DNA from 4 places in the Macrococcus equipercicus genome. Region 2 is predicted to be linked to each of the others. Evidence: riboswitches for the same ligand, from Rfam matches in the RefSeq annotation. Region 2 holds a riboswitch; each other region holds the start of a gene.
What was found. A riboswitch is a leader RNA that binds a small molecule or an ion and turns the genes downstream of it on or off. The one in region 2 is predicted to bind S-adenosylmethionine.
Positions count from the first base shown of each region.

Region 1 (3,123 bases), 260 kb from region 2:
CGAGCGGCTTCAGCCGGTTCAATGCCCACATTAAATTTACCGCAGTCGGCCGTGTATGCCAGAGGCGGTCAATGACATTCTCCATATAGTCCGTAAAGTGCGCGTCACCTGCAAACTGACGCGCTCCAATGACAGCACCGTATGCAGCTGTCATACCGATAGCGGGTGCACCGCGGACGATCATCTCTTCTATTGCCCGGGCAATCGTTTCGTAATCCGTGTAATCACGGTACACTGTCGCATGCGGCAGCTTCGTCTGATCGAGCAAAGTCAGCACGCCGTCGTTGTAGCTTAATGCATTGATGTTCATGCGACCTGCACCTCATAATCGTTATAAATGGAGAAGAGCGATGGATAGACTCTCGCTTCTTCTGGATACTGCACTAAAAATTTCGCGAACTTCAGCAGCTGCACTTCTTTCTGCAGACGGACGTCAGCAGAAAGTGATGTGATGTCACTGACTTTTGCGAGACCGACGATGCGTCTGATGATTTCCAGGCCTGCGATGACGTGTGCATCCCGTTCTATTTCTCTTATGTAACTTGCAAACACTTTCTCCTGCTTCAGTGAGACGTCACGCGTTTTATCTTTCAGAAGTTTGAGCGCACGACTTTTGAAATAGGCCTGCACTTCATTGATGACTGTCTCGATATAATGCGCCTGCGTTAAATCATGCTGTGCTTCGGCATGTGCATAGGCGAAGAAGAGGTGCGCAATGACATTGCCGACATCATAACCCGCCGGCCCGAAGAAGCCGAACTCCGGATCGATGACTTTTGTGCTGTCGCGATTTACAAACACTGACCCTGTATGCAGGTCGCCGTGGATCAGCGCTTCTGCTTTGTTCATAAACTTCAGCTTCGCCTGCGCCACTGCGACTTTCAGTTCTTCGTCGTCGTACAGCAATGACTGAACAAACGGCGCAAGCGTCTCGGACACTTCGTTACGGTGATTGTTATCATAGAACGGCTCTGTATAGACGAGGTCTTCTGATATTTCGCATAGTTCCGGGTTGATCATCTCCTGCTGCAGTGCTTTCTTTTCTTTCGGGTGAAGGACAAAGTCTGATGTATTAATCAATGTCTCTGCAAGGTAGCGTCCTAAGTCTTCCCCGAGGTTCGGAAATGAATCGCCGGTGTTCAGCGCACTGCGCAGTATTTTATGGTCGGCTAAGTCCTCCATAATGACGCATTTCATCGTCTCGTCTACTAAATAGACGGTCGGCGTTAAATCCGGCACGAATGAACCGTGAACTTCCAGCAGCTTCCCTTCGCGTATCGTGCGGTCGGTCGACAGTACAAATTCATCCGAAATACGTGCTGTACGGCCGGAATGTTTGACGATGACGGACTGCCCTTTACTGTCTTCAACACGGAAGACGTAGTTCAAATTACCGTCACCGATTTCCGTCGCAATGAGCTCGTCGCTACCGAAAAATTCGGTTTTATGGCGCACATAAGCTTTGACCGCTTCCTCATCCATTAGAAAATACTCTTCAAACTGACTCATTTCTTCACCTCATCTATTTTTTTGCAACAAAAAAAGACGTTTTCCCTGTCTCACAGAAAAACGTCGCCTTTAGTATCTCTACTTATCTTTCAGTACATGCGTACTGTAGGATTTGGCACCTTGTCCGTGTCGGCAGGTTGCTGGACTTCATCGGGCCTATCCCTCAGTCACTCTTGATAAGTTATTTAATTGGTTGATAGATAGAATCTTACAGCATAGTGAAAATTCCGTCAATTGCTTTTTTTCAGAAAGCTATAAATATTATGATTAAATATAGCCGTAATAGCAGCGAGTCACATTCGGCACCTTCACTTTTCCGTCTTCAGCAAACTCATGAAACATCTTAGTGAGTGCCTGCTCGAAAGCCGGATAATTCTCGTGGGAAGGCTCTAAAGAATAGCTTGCCGAGACACAGCGGCCGACAAATTTCTTCAGCGTGTAATCAAGCGGATAGTCAAATTCAAACAGTTCAAAGTCACCTTCAAAGAAATCGCTGATGACTCCTTCTCCGCTGTCTTCACCCCCGCTGAATCCCTTGAAATCCGGGCAATGCTGCTTGAACACAGCATGCGTCTTCTTATTGATTGGTGCTTCTTCTATACGCGAGTTCCAGATGAGACAGACCGGACCATTGCCTGCTAAAATACGCTGACATTCTTTTTTGAAGTGATGTACTTCAAACCAATGGAACGACTGAGCCGCCGTAATCATATCGACGCTGTTGTCGTCAAGCTCTGTGTGCTCCGCAGGGCGCTCGCTGATGGACAGCTGACCGCACATCAGACCATCTCTCAGTTCATTGGCCATCGCCTGGTTCGGTTCAATCGCAATGACATGACAGCCGAGGTCGAGCAGCTTCTCCGTGAACTTCCCGGTGCCCGCTCCGATATCCGCGATAACCGTCTGTTCAGTGATTATAAACCGGTCTTTCATAAAGGCAAGCAGCGCATCTGGATAAGACGGTCTGCCCAGTTCGTATATTTCTGCTTTATTAGTAAACAGTTCGGTGTTATCCACATCTGTAACCCCCTGACGCTAAATAAAACGCTGTGTAAAATGTCCCTTCCCTTGTTCCATGTCTATCATACCATACGCCCCGTTAATGATCGTCATCTGCGGCGGCTTATGGCCGAAATCCACATCGTAAAGCACAGGAACATTTAACGTTGTCGCCATCTCCCGGTAAACGTCCTCATACTGATAGCTCTCTTTTATTTTCGGTTTGCCGACCCGGCTGAAGATGATACCGGCGCAGTCTTTAAACCAGCCGGCATACATCATCTGGACAAGTGACCGTTTGAAATCGACTGTGTCGAGCTCGCTGTCATCGATATACCATACAATGGATTCATTATTAGTATGATTCTTCTTGAATGCTTCAATATCGCCGTATTCCGTGCCGATAAGATGGCGGAAGCAGTCGATACAGCCGCCGAGCATTCTTCCCTCCATATGCATGCCTGACACTTTCTCACCTGCTGCATCGAAGCCTTTCCATTCCGTCTGTTCAGACAGCTTAAAGACCATGGACGTCGGATTTTCATGATCCCATTCTTCCTGATATAGTTTGGATGACACCTGCTCGACCGAGTCGCCGGATTTCGTATTTAATAC
Region 1 is NZ_CP073809.1:329,898-333,020, reverse strand. It holds gene mtnA (S-methyl-5-thioribose-1-phosphate isomerase) at 1-310, opposite strand, end outside; gene mtnK (S-methyl-5-thioribose kinase) at 307-1,509, opposite strand; SAM riboswitch class I at 1,589-1,692, opposite strand; gene KFV11_RS01815 (class I SAM-dependent methyltransferase) at 1,777-2,526, opposite strand; gene KFV11_RS01810 (S66 family peptidase) at 2,545-3,123, opposite strand, start outside.
Region 1: another riboswitch for S-adenosylmethionine. It lies ahead of mtnK (S-methyl-5-thioribose kinase); the one in region 2 lies ahead of KFV11_RS03140 (methionine ABC transporter ATP-binding protein).

Region 2 (3,123 bases):
ACTTATTGTTCTCATTGTAAAGCTCCTCTACTTATTTTATTATATTATATACCATTCTGTCCTAAAGGTTAAACGGTGTGCCTTTAATAAGTTAATTGTCGTCTTGAATAAATATTGATACTATTGAAATATAACTACAGATGGAGGTTCAATATGATTAAATTTTTCCAGATTCCTAACTGCTCGACATGTAAGAAAGCGGCTCAGTTTTTAACAGATAATGGTGTGAGTTATGAGCCGATCAATCTTAAAGAACATACGCCGACTACCGGGGAATTCACGCAGATCATCCAGCAGACAGGGGTAGACATCGATAAACTGTTTAATCGTCAGGGGACTAAGTTCCGTGAACTGAACTTAAAGGACAGACTAGCTCACCTGAGTCATGCAGAAAAGCTGGATCTTCTTGCATCTGACGGGATGCTCGTCAAACGACCGCTTGCTGTCAATGACGGTAAAATCACTTTAGGTTTTAAAGAAGCAGATTACCGCGATACATGGTTATAAAAAAGATTGAATAAAGATTTATGCTATGTCATTATTAATATATAAACTTAGAGGAGGGATTTTTGTGGCATCATTAGAAGGCTTAAAATTTTCCAAAGATCATGAATGGGTAAAAACTGAAGGAACTGTTAATACGATAGGGATTACTGATTTCGCACAATCAGAATTAGGGGATATCGTATTCGTCGAACTTCCGGAAGTAGGCGATGACATCACTGCAGGTCAGCCGTTTGGCAGCGTGGAATCTGTGAAGACAGTTTCTGAGTTATACGCTCCAATCAGCGGTAAAGTCGTTGAAGTGAACAGCGCTCTTGAGAACAGCCCGGAATTCGTCAATGAATCTCCTTACGACAATGCATGGATGGTTAAAGTTGAAGCATCTAACGAAGATGAATTCAATGAACTGTTAGACCAAGCGCAATATGATGAAATGATAAATGCATAAATGCTATAATTTCCTTGATAATACTGTTATCAGGGAATTTTTTTATAATCGCATATGAGAAGGTGATGAATGTGGCTGTGATGAGTAAAGTCATCGTTGTTGAAGGTAAATCCGACAAGAAGAAGTTGCAGGAAGTCTTATCTGAACCGGTACATATTATTTGCACGAACGGGACGATGGGGGTTTCTAAGCTCGACGCTATGCTTGAGGAGCTCATTGGCCATAAAGTCTATATTATGACTGATGCGGATAAAGCGGGCAAGACAATCCGCAGCTGGTTCAAGCGGCATTTAAGCGAAAGCCGGCATATATATATTGACCCGAAGTATTGCGAAGTAGGAAGGTGTCCTAACGATTATTTAGCAAAAGTGCTGATCAGGCACGAATTTGAAGTGAAAGATGGGAATGTAGCAAATGAGCATCAAGCAGTATTTGCCTGGCAGTCCGCCTGGTGAGACGTATATTATTTTCGGTTATACGCCGTTATGCGGTACATGCAAAGTTGCTGAACGTATGGTAGACGTACTAGCCGAACTGACGAAACTTCATGTTATTAAACAGGATGTGAACTATGTCCCGGCATTAGTACAGGATTATCAAGTGATGAGCGTACCGGTCCTGTTTGTCGTTAAAGCCGACGAAGTGGCCGCAACAGTCTTTAAATTTGAATCTGTGACAAATTTATATGAAATCGTTAATAAAGCATTGACGGAATAAAAATCATAGTCTATGATTAGAAAATAATTTAATAATGTAACTCTTATCAAGAGAGGTGGAGGGATGTGCCCTTTGAAGCCCGGCAACCGTCGTCAGACATGGTGCCAATTCACATAAAGCTTATGGCTTTAGAAGATGAGAGACGATATATTCACGCGTCTTTCTCTTAACATGGGAAAGACGCTTTATTCGTTTAAAGGAGGTAAGTAAGTGATTACACTGCAATCTGTTGTAAAGCAATTTGCAACGAAGAAAGGAACATTGACTGCTGTAGATAACGTTAATCTTCAGATTAGTGAAGGCGAGATATACGGTGTCATCGGATTTTCAGGTGCTGGTAAAAGTACTTTAATCCGAATGTTCAATGGACTTGAAAAACCTACAAGCGGCGATGTCATCGTCGGTGGCGACAATATTGCACAGCTTGGCATTAAAGACTTACGTAAAAAAAGGCAGAAAATCGGCATGATTTTCCAGCATTTTAATCTGCTCTGGTCACGGACTGTCTTTGACAATATCGCTTTCCCACTTGAAATCGCAGGTGTAGCTAAAGCAGAACGGGAACAAAGAGTGAATGAGTTAATCCGTATGGTCGGATTAACCGGCAGAGAGAAAGCATTTCCTTCTCAACTGTCTGGTGGCCAAAAACAGCGTGTCGGCATCGCCCGCGCCCTGGCTAATGACCCGACTGTCTTACTGTGTGACGAAGCGACAAGTGCCCTTGATCCACAGACGACCGATGAAATTTTAGAACTTCTTGTAGCTATTAATAAAAAAATAGGGCTGACCATCATTTTGATTACGCATGAAATGCATGTCATCCGCAAAATCTGTCATAAAGTCGCAGTGATGGAAAACGGCCGTGTCGTTGAAGAAGGACCTGTGCTCACGGTCTTTGGAAATCCGCAGTCAGCCGTGACGCAGCGTTTTGTCAAAGATGACCTGAAAGATGAGGAAGTAGAAACGTCAATCAATGAAATCTTTGAGTCCTACCCGACGGGAACAATCTTAAGATTGAAATTCATTGGTTCAACGACCGGACAGCCGATCATCTCGAAAATGATCCGCAAGTTCAATCTTGATATGAATGTGTTAGCTGGTCATGTCAGTCATACACAGAACGGTGCTGTCGGTCACTTGATTGTCCATGTTCCAGCACTTAACGAACGCACAGATGAGATGTTCAGAGAACTTGAACAGCATGGTGTGAAAGCGGAGGTGGAACGACATGGATAACAGCAGTATCGTACAGATTTTACAGGACATGTTCAGCTTCAAGAATGTGGTCTGGCCGGATGTCTGGACAGCAGTCTATGAGACGTTATTCATGACAATTGTTTCTACATTCTTCACGTTTTTCCTGGGTCTTATCATCGGAACCATTTTATTTCTGACTTCTAGAAGCAAGTCGAGCGGTGCACGCGCTGTCTACAGAATTACGGCGTTCTTAGTCA
Region 2 is NZ_CP073809.1:594,369-597,491, forward strand. It holds gene KFV11_RS03115 (thioredoxin family protein) at 1-15, opposite strand, end outside; gene KFV11_RS03120 (Spx/MgsR family RNA polymerase-binding regulatory protein) at 154-507, shown strand; gene gcvH (glycine cleavage system protein GcvH) at 533-952, shown strand; gene KFV11_RS03130 (toprim domain-containing protein) at 1,024-1,407, shown strand; gene KFV11_RS03135 (thioredoxin family protein) at 1,367-1,669, shown strand; SAM riboswitch class I at 1,710-1,811, shown strand; gene KFV11_RS03140 (methionine ABC transporter ATP-binding protein) at 1,880-2,905, shown strand; gene KFV11_RS03145 (methionine ABC transporter permease) at 2,898-3,123, shown strand, end outside.

Region 3 (3,123 bases), 200 kb from region 2:
ACCAGCTGGATTACCTGGCTGAGAACTTCAACTTGATGGCCGTTCCGACAGACGGCCGTTATGTCAGACGGATGAAGCGTCAGCAGGCAGCACAGGAGTAACTCCTGTGCTTTTTTACTGCGTGTGACAAACGGCCGGGTATTATGAAGATGCTCCTGTCAGTTGAACCGTATAAGAACGTGATTATCCTGAAGACACCGCAGCAGATTGAGCGGTTTGTGCAGAGGCTGGCTGATCAGTGACTGATAACCTTGTTACAACAACAGGGTTATTTTTTTGTGATAGTGACAAAATATATTATTAAAATCAGCTGCTGCATACAGTTATTTTGAAAGTGGTATTGGCTAAATCGCTGTGGGATGCTATAATTAAGAAAATCTTATATGTGCACCCTTAGTTCAGCGGGAGAATACTTGCTCGACAAGCAAGGGGTCGGCGGTTCGAATCCGTCAGGGTGCATTGTAAGCTCGCTTGTTACTGAACAAGCGAGTTTTTTGTTCAGTAACAATTATGTTTCTTAAGAAATACTCTGGCACTACTATAATTGTCTCTGCTATAATAAAGTGTCTCGTTGAGACGCCAGTCATCAAATGAAATAATGCTATGAATTAGGGGTAAAACATGAGTCATTTTAATTTTTTGTTAGCTTGTCAAAACCGTGACTTTGATGCACTTGAAGAGATGTCGTCTGAACGGATGGTGTTTCGTTTAGTCCGTCAAGACAGCACGGAACAGACTGGTTCACTGAAAGAAATGAAAGAAGTATTTGCTAATGCTTTTCAGGACTTATCATACTGGGATTTTGAAGTTGTCCACAAAGTGCAGCGAAATGATCATAACATTGTGATCATTGATTCTAGACGAGAGAATAGAGTAGATGGTACAGTGAGTCATTCACTATGGATCCTTACGTTCCAAATGCATGACGGGAAAGAAGAAATACAGAAAGTCCATATAGAATGGCTGTAAGGCATAAAAAAGACAGAGATCATCCTCCGTCTTTTTTTGGTGGAGCCGTTTAGAGAAATCTTTTGAGCAGTGCTTTAACGGCAAAAAACACAATCGCAATAATCAGTAAGTTGATCAGTAAACCAACCGGTGAAATAAATAATAGTGTCATAAGCGCCTCCTTATTGTCTTGACTCCATTATAACTAGGATTAGGAGTTTATGCCATTGACCTTTCATTCTTTCTCGTGTATGCTTATAAACAATTAAATAACTTATAAAGAGCAGACGGAGGGAATTGGCCCTATGAAGTCTCAGCAACCGGCTTATGCACGGTGCTAACTCCAACAGGTTCGCCTGGAATATGAGTGTATACTTTAGTACTCCTCTTTTTCAGAGGGGTATTTTTTTATGGGAGGAAATTGCAATGTCTAATGAGTTCAGAAGAGGTTTAGAGCAGCGGCACGTCATGATGCTCAGTTTCGGCGGGGTGATCGGCACGGGACTGTTCCTCAGCACCGGCTATACACTTCAGCAGGCAGGACCGATCGGCACGGTCATCAGTTACCTCGTCGGCGCACTGCTCGTCTATATTGTGATGAAGTGTCTCGGAGTACTGGCAGTCAAGCACCCGGATGTCGGCGGGTTTCATACATATGCAAACATTTATATCCATCCGTCTGTCGGTCACGTCGTCGCCTGGAGCTACTGGCTGTGCTGGACCATTGCAATCGGTTCCGAGGTCACGGCAGGCGGTATTCTGTTTCAGAAATGGTTCCCGGATTTTCCGGTCTGGCTGTTCAGTCTCATATTCATCGTCATCATTATCGCAGTCAACATGACGTCGAGCCGGATCTACGGCGAAGCGGAGTTCTGGCTGTCACTCATCAAAGTGCTTGCAATCATCGCTTTCATGCTGATCGGCCTGCTTATTCTGTTCAACGTGCTGCCGTCATCGCTCGAGCCTGTCACGGCAGGCGAGCAGTTATTCGATGTACCGAATGGTCTGTTCGGTATCTTTATCACGATGCTCGCTGTCAACTATGCGTTCAGCGGCACGGAGCTGATCGCGATTGCAGCAGGCGAGACGAAAAATCCTGAACATGTCATCCCGAAGACCATTCGTGCGACCGTCTGGCGGCTCGCCTTACTCTTCATCGGTACCATCGTCATCATGGTGCTGTTATTACCGACGGATCAAGCAAGTCTCCTGGAAAGCCCGTTTGTCTCGATTCTGGATAGCGTCGGCATCCCGTACGCAGGCGATATGATGAACTTCATCATCCTGACGGCACTCCTGTCCGCCGCGAACTCAGGACTTTATGCTGCGAGCAGAATGCTGTGGAGTCTGGCAGAACGGGACAACATCCTGCCGGTCGCAAAGAAACTGAGCAAGAACGGAATGCCGGTCAACGCCACAGTGATCAGCTTAGTAGGCGCGCTGTTGAGTCTGTTATCGAGCGTCATCGCACCGACGACTGTCTATCTTGTCCTCGTCTCAGTCGCAGGCTTTGCGGTGGTCGTCGTCTGGATGAGCATCTGCCTGTCACGCATCAATCAGCTTAAAACAACAGGCGTGGCAAACCGCTCATCATACATCTTACCGGTGACAGGCTTCACTTTATGCCTGATCTCATGTATCGGCGTGCTGTTCGATCCCAACCAGCGCCTTGCAACACTCATCGGCCTGCCGTTCTGCATCATCGTCGGCCTGATTCATTACTACGTCAAATACAGGAAAGGACATGAGATTCATGAAGCTGCAAGATAAACTGATGCAGGACATCACACTCCTCGACGGCGGCTTCGGCACGACCGTCGAACAGTTCGGCTATGACGTCAAGCACCCGCTCTGGTCATCGAACTTGATCAAGCATCAGCCGGAAGCGGTGTATCAAGTCCATAAGGCTTTTGTCGACAGCGGCGCAGACATCATCCTGACCAATACTTACCAGGCAGCCGTGCCGTCATTTCTGAACAGCGGACTGACAAGAGATGATGCAGTGTACTACCTGCAGCAAGCAGTGACACTTGCAAGACGTGCCGCGACAGACCAGACAATCGTCGCCGGCTCGCTCGGACCATACGGCGCCATGCTCGGCAACGGTGCAGAGTATACGGGTGATTACGAAGTGACAGCGGAAGACTATATTCATTATCATCAAGAACGGCTGGA
Region 3 is NZ_CP073809.1:391,216-394,338, forward strand. It holds gene KFV11_RS02120 (MBL fold metallo-hydrolase) at 1-101, shown strand, start outside; tRNA gene KFV11_RS02125 (tRNA-Val) at 388-459, shown strand; gene KFV11_RS02130 (hypothetical protein) at 622-969, shown strand; SAM riboswitch class I at 1,220-1,318, shown strand; gene KFV11_RS02135 (amino acid permease) at 1,375-2,718, shown strand; gene mmuM (homocysteine S-methyltransferase) at 2,702-3,123, shown strand, end outside.
Region 3: another riboswitch for S-adenosylmethionine. It lies ahead of KFV11_RS02135 (amino acid permease); the one in region 2 lies ahead of KFV11_RS03140 (methionine ABC transporter ATP-binding protein).

Region 4 (3,123 bases), 830 kb from region 2:
CTGCTTATTAGAGATGAGAACGGCAGGACACTAAAAGTCTTCAACCAGAACAATGAACAGCTGCACGGGCTGTACTGGTATTATATTCAAGATATAACGACATGGTCGCTGACACCTGACCGCCAGGCGGTTTTAATCAGCCGGAAGCCGATCGTCAAGGCGGCGGAGCTGTTTGACTTAAGGCAGGACGACAAGCTGAAGCGCTATATGAATCAGCATGAGCTCGGTTTATTCATGCAGAGTTCACGAGCGGCGGAGCTGAAGAAGATCCATGGTGATTTCTCGACGAAGCTTATTGAGAAGGCGTGGTTCCAGGATTTAAACGGGGATAACTTCAATGACTACAATATCCGGGAGACGATGCGCGACGGCCGCTACTACTTGTTCGTCCAGAAAAATCCGAGCGTGCTCGACAAGCAGATCATCTTTGACGAGAACGGCGTGTTCAAAGATCAGGCCTTTATGTCGGACATAAAGAATTTCCTGCTGTGGTACCTCGGCTTTTCCGTCCTCGTATTCGGTATCATACTGACGCTTGCGCTGATTCTCGGCTACCGGCTGACACGGCCGCTCGTCCATTTTATCGACTGGGTGAAGCAGCTGCAGAGCGGGACTTATGTAGTGCCGGAGAACGACAAAGTATATCGGCGTGGCCGTCTGCGCCGAAAGTACCGCATGTATACGTCTGTCGATGAATCGATTAAAGAGCTGACGACGAAACTCCGGATGGATGAAGCGTATCAGAAGCGGATCGGCAAGCTGCGTGAGGAATGGATCGCAGGAATCAGTCATGACTTGAAGACGCCGCTCAGCTCGATTTACGGCTACAGCAAACTGCTGACAAGCGACATCGAGATCACGGGCGAGGAACGGCAGCGATTTGCCGAGATCATTGAAGATAAAGCGCTCTACATCGATACGTTGATCAAAGACTTGAACATGACTTACGAGCTGAAAAGCGATGTGCTGGAATTCAATAAGGAAGCAACGCCTATCGTGCCTTATATCAATCAGTTTGTCGATAACTACAATCAGCCGAACTTGCGCTATGTCAATCAGACGGATGTAGTCGTGTTGATTGACCGCGAACGGATGAAGCGGGTGCTGCTCAACATTATATCGAATGCCTTCGTACATAACGATAATGTTGACGTCTGGCTCAACACGACAGTAGTGGACGATGCGCTGGTCATCACGATTGCGGACAACGGCAGCGGCATCAACAAAGAAGAACTGCCTTATATATTCAACCATTATTATCGAGGGACGAATACGACCGCTGACACTAACGGCTCCGGCCTCGGTCTCGCGGTTGCGCAGCAGATTGTCCGCAGCCATAACGGCCGGATAGAAGTCGAGAGTTCGGTCGCAGGGACGCAGTTCAGAATTTATCTGCCGCTTAATGAGACATGAAATAAATGAATTTTCAGTCAATAATAGGTTGACGTTTCCAGCAAACAATTGTATAGTGTTCAATAACAATTCAATCACTTATCAAGACGGATCGAGGGAACGGCCCAATGACGTCCAGCAACCTACCTTACGGCAAGGTGCTAATTCCTACCAGCAGCAGCTGGAAGATAAGAAGAAGAGGCATTCCTTATCTGACAGGGATGCCTCTTTTGTTTTCTTGAATGAGTGGAACAGGAAGGAAATGAAACCATGACAACTAATTCAACGGCAGCAATCGCCTATACAGAAAGCATCACCCGCTATATCGCAGCACATGAAGACGACATTATTAAAATCAGCCATGCCATCCATGCACGGCCGGAGCTCGGCAACGAAGAGTACTTCGCGCAGGAGCAGCTGTCAGAGCTGCTGGAAAGAAACGGATTTGACGTTGTCCGTGACATCGCAGGCCATCCGACCGGCTTCATCGCGACTTATAAAGCGGCGCAGCAAGGGCCGGTCATCGCGTTTTTAGCGGAATATGATGCGCTGCCTGACCTTGGACACGCATGCGGCCATAACATTATCGGCACGAGCAGTGTCCTTGCCGCTTTGGCACTGAAGACCGTGATCGATGACATCGGCGGCGTCATCAAAGTATTCGGCACACCGGCAGAAGAAGGCGGCGTGAACGGCAGCGCGAAAGCGACTTATGTCAAAGCCGGCCTGTTTGATGACTGTGACGTCGCGCTCATGGTCCATCCGGGACATGAATCATACCGCACAGTGCCGACGCTTGCCGTCGATGTATTTGAAGTCGAGTTTTTCGGCAGAAGTGCCCATGCCTCAGAGAATGCCTTCAACGGCGTCAACGCGCTCGACATGATGATCAGCTTTTTCAATGGTGTCGGACAATTGCGACAACATATTAAACCAAAAGACAAAGTTCATGGTATTATATTAAATGGTGGCGCAAGTGCCAATATTGTACCGGATTATACGAAAGCAAGATTTTATACGCGCGCGCTCAGCCGTCGTGATTTAAACGGGCTGACAGAGAAAGTGGAACGCATCGCAGCAGGTGCCGCGGAGATGGCCGGTGGTCAGTACAGACTGAATCATATTCAAAACGGTGTCGATGAATTTATAGTGAATGACCGTCTGGACGATCTGTTTGAACGGCATGCTGCGCTTCACGGCGAAGTGATTCAGCACGATGACTTTGGCTTTGGGTCTACGGACACGGGAAATGTGAGCCATGTCATTCCGACGATTCACCCGCACCTTAAGATCGGTCCGTCCACATTGATCGGGCATACGTATGAATTTGAGCAGGCCGCAGCAAGTGCTGAAGGCGACCGCGCGCTGCTGCAGGGTGCCCGTATAATGGCGACAATGGCAGTTGAGCTAATCACACAACCAGCTGTCCTTGACGAAATCAAGGAGCTGCATCAACATCTGAAGGGGTAAATTAATGAACAATTTCGCTGCGAAACTACCGCTGACACTACACAAACTATATGGTGATCATGTAGTTTTTACGTCCCGCCCGTCGTTCGGCAAAAATCCATGGCTGACGACTGAAGGACATCAATCCAATATGCTGACAGCCCGTGAACTGCTGATCGCTGATATGCCGGTCATTGTCCACGAAGCAGCAGTCGGCGACAAATCACGCGCCTTATTTGAAGCAGCCGGTATCGCTATGCCGGAGAACTTCCGCAGTTATAC
Region 4 is NZ_CP073809.1:1,907,025-1,910,147, reverse strand. It holds gene KFV11_RS10160 (sensor histidine kinase) at 1-1,413, shown strand, start outside; SAM riboswitch class I at 1,489-1,587, shown strand; gene KFV11_RS10155 (M20 family metallopeptidase) at 1,663-2,862, shown strand; gene ldmS (L-aspartate--L-methionine ligase LdmS) at 2,867-3,123, shown strand, end outside.
Region 4: another riboswitch for S-adenosylmethionine. It lies ahead of KFV11_RS10155 (M20 family metallopeptidase); the one in region 2 lies ahead of KFV11_RS03140 (methionine ABC transporter ATP-binding protein).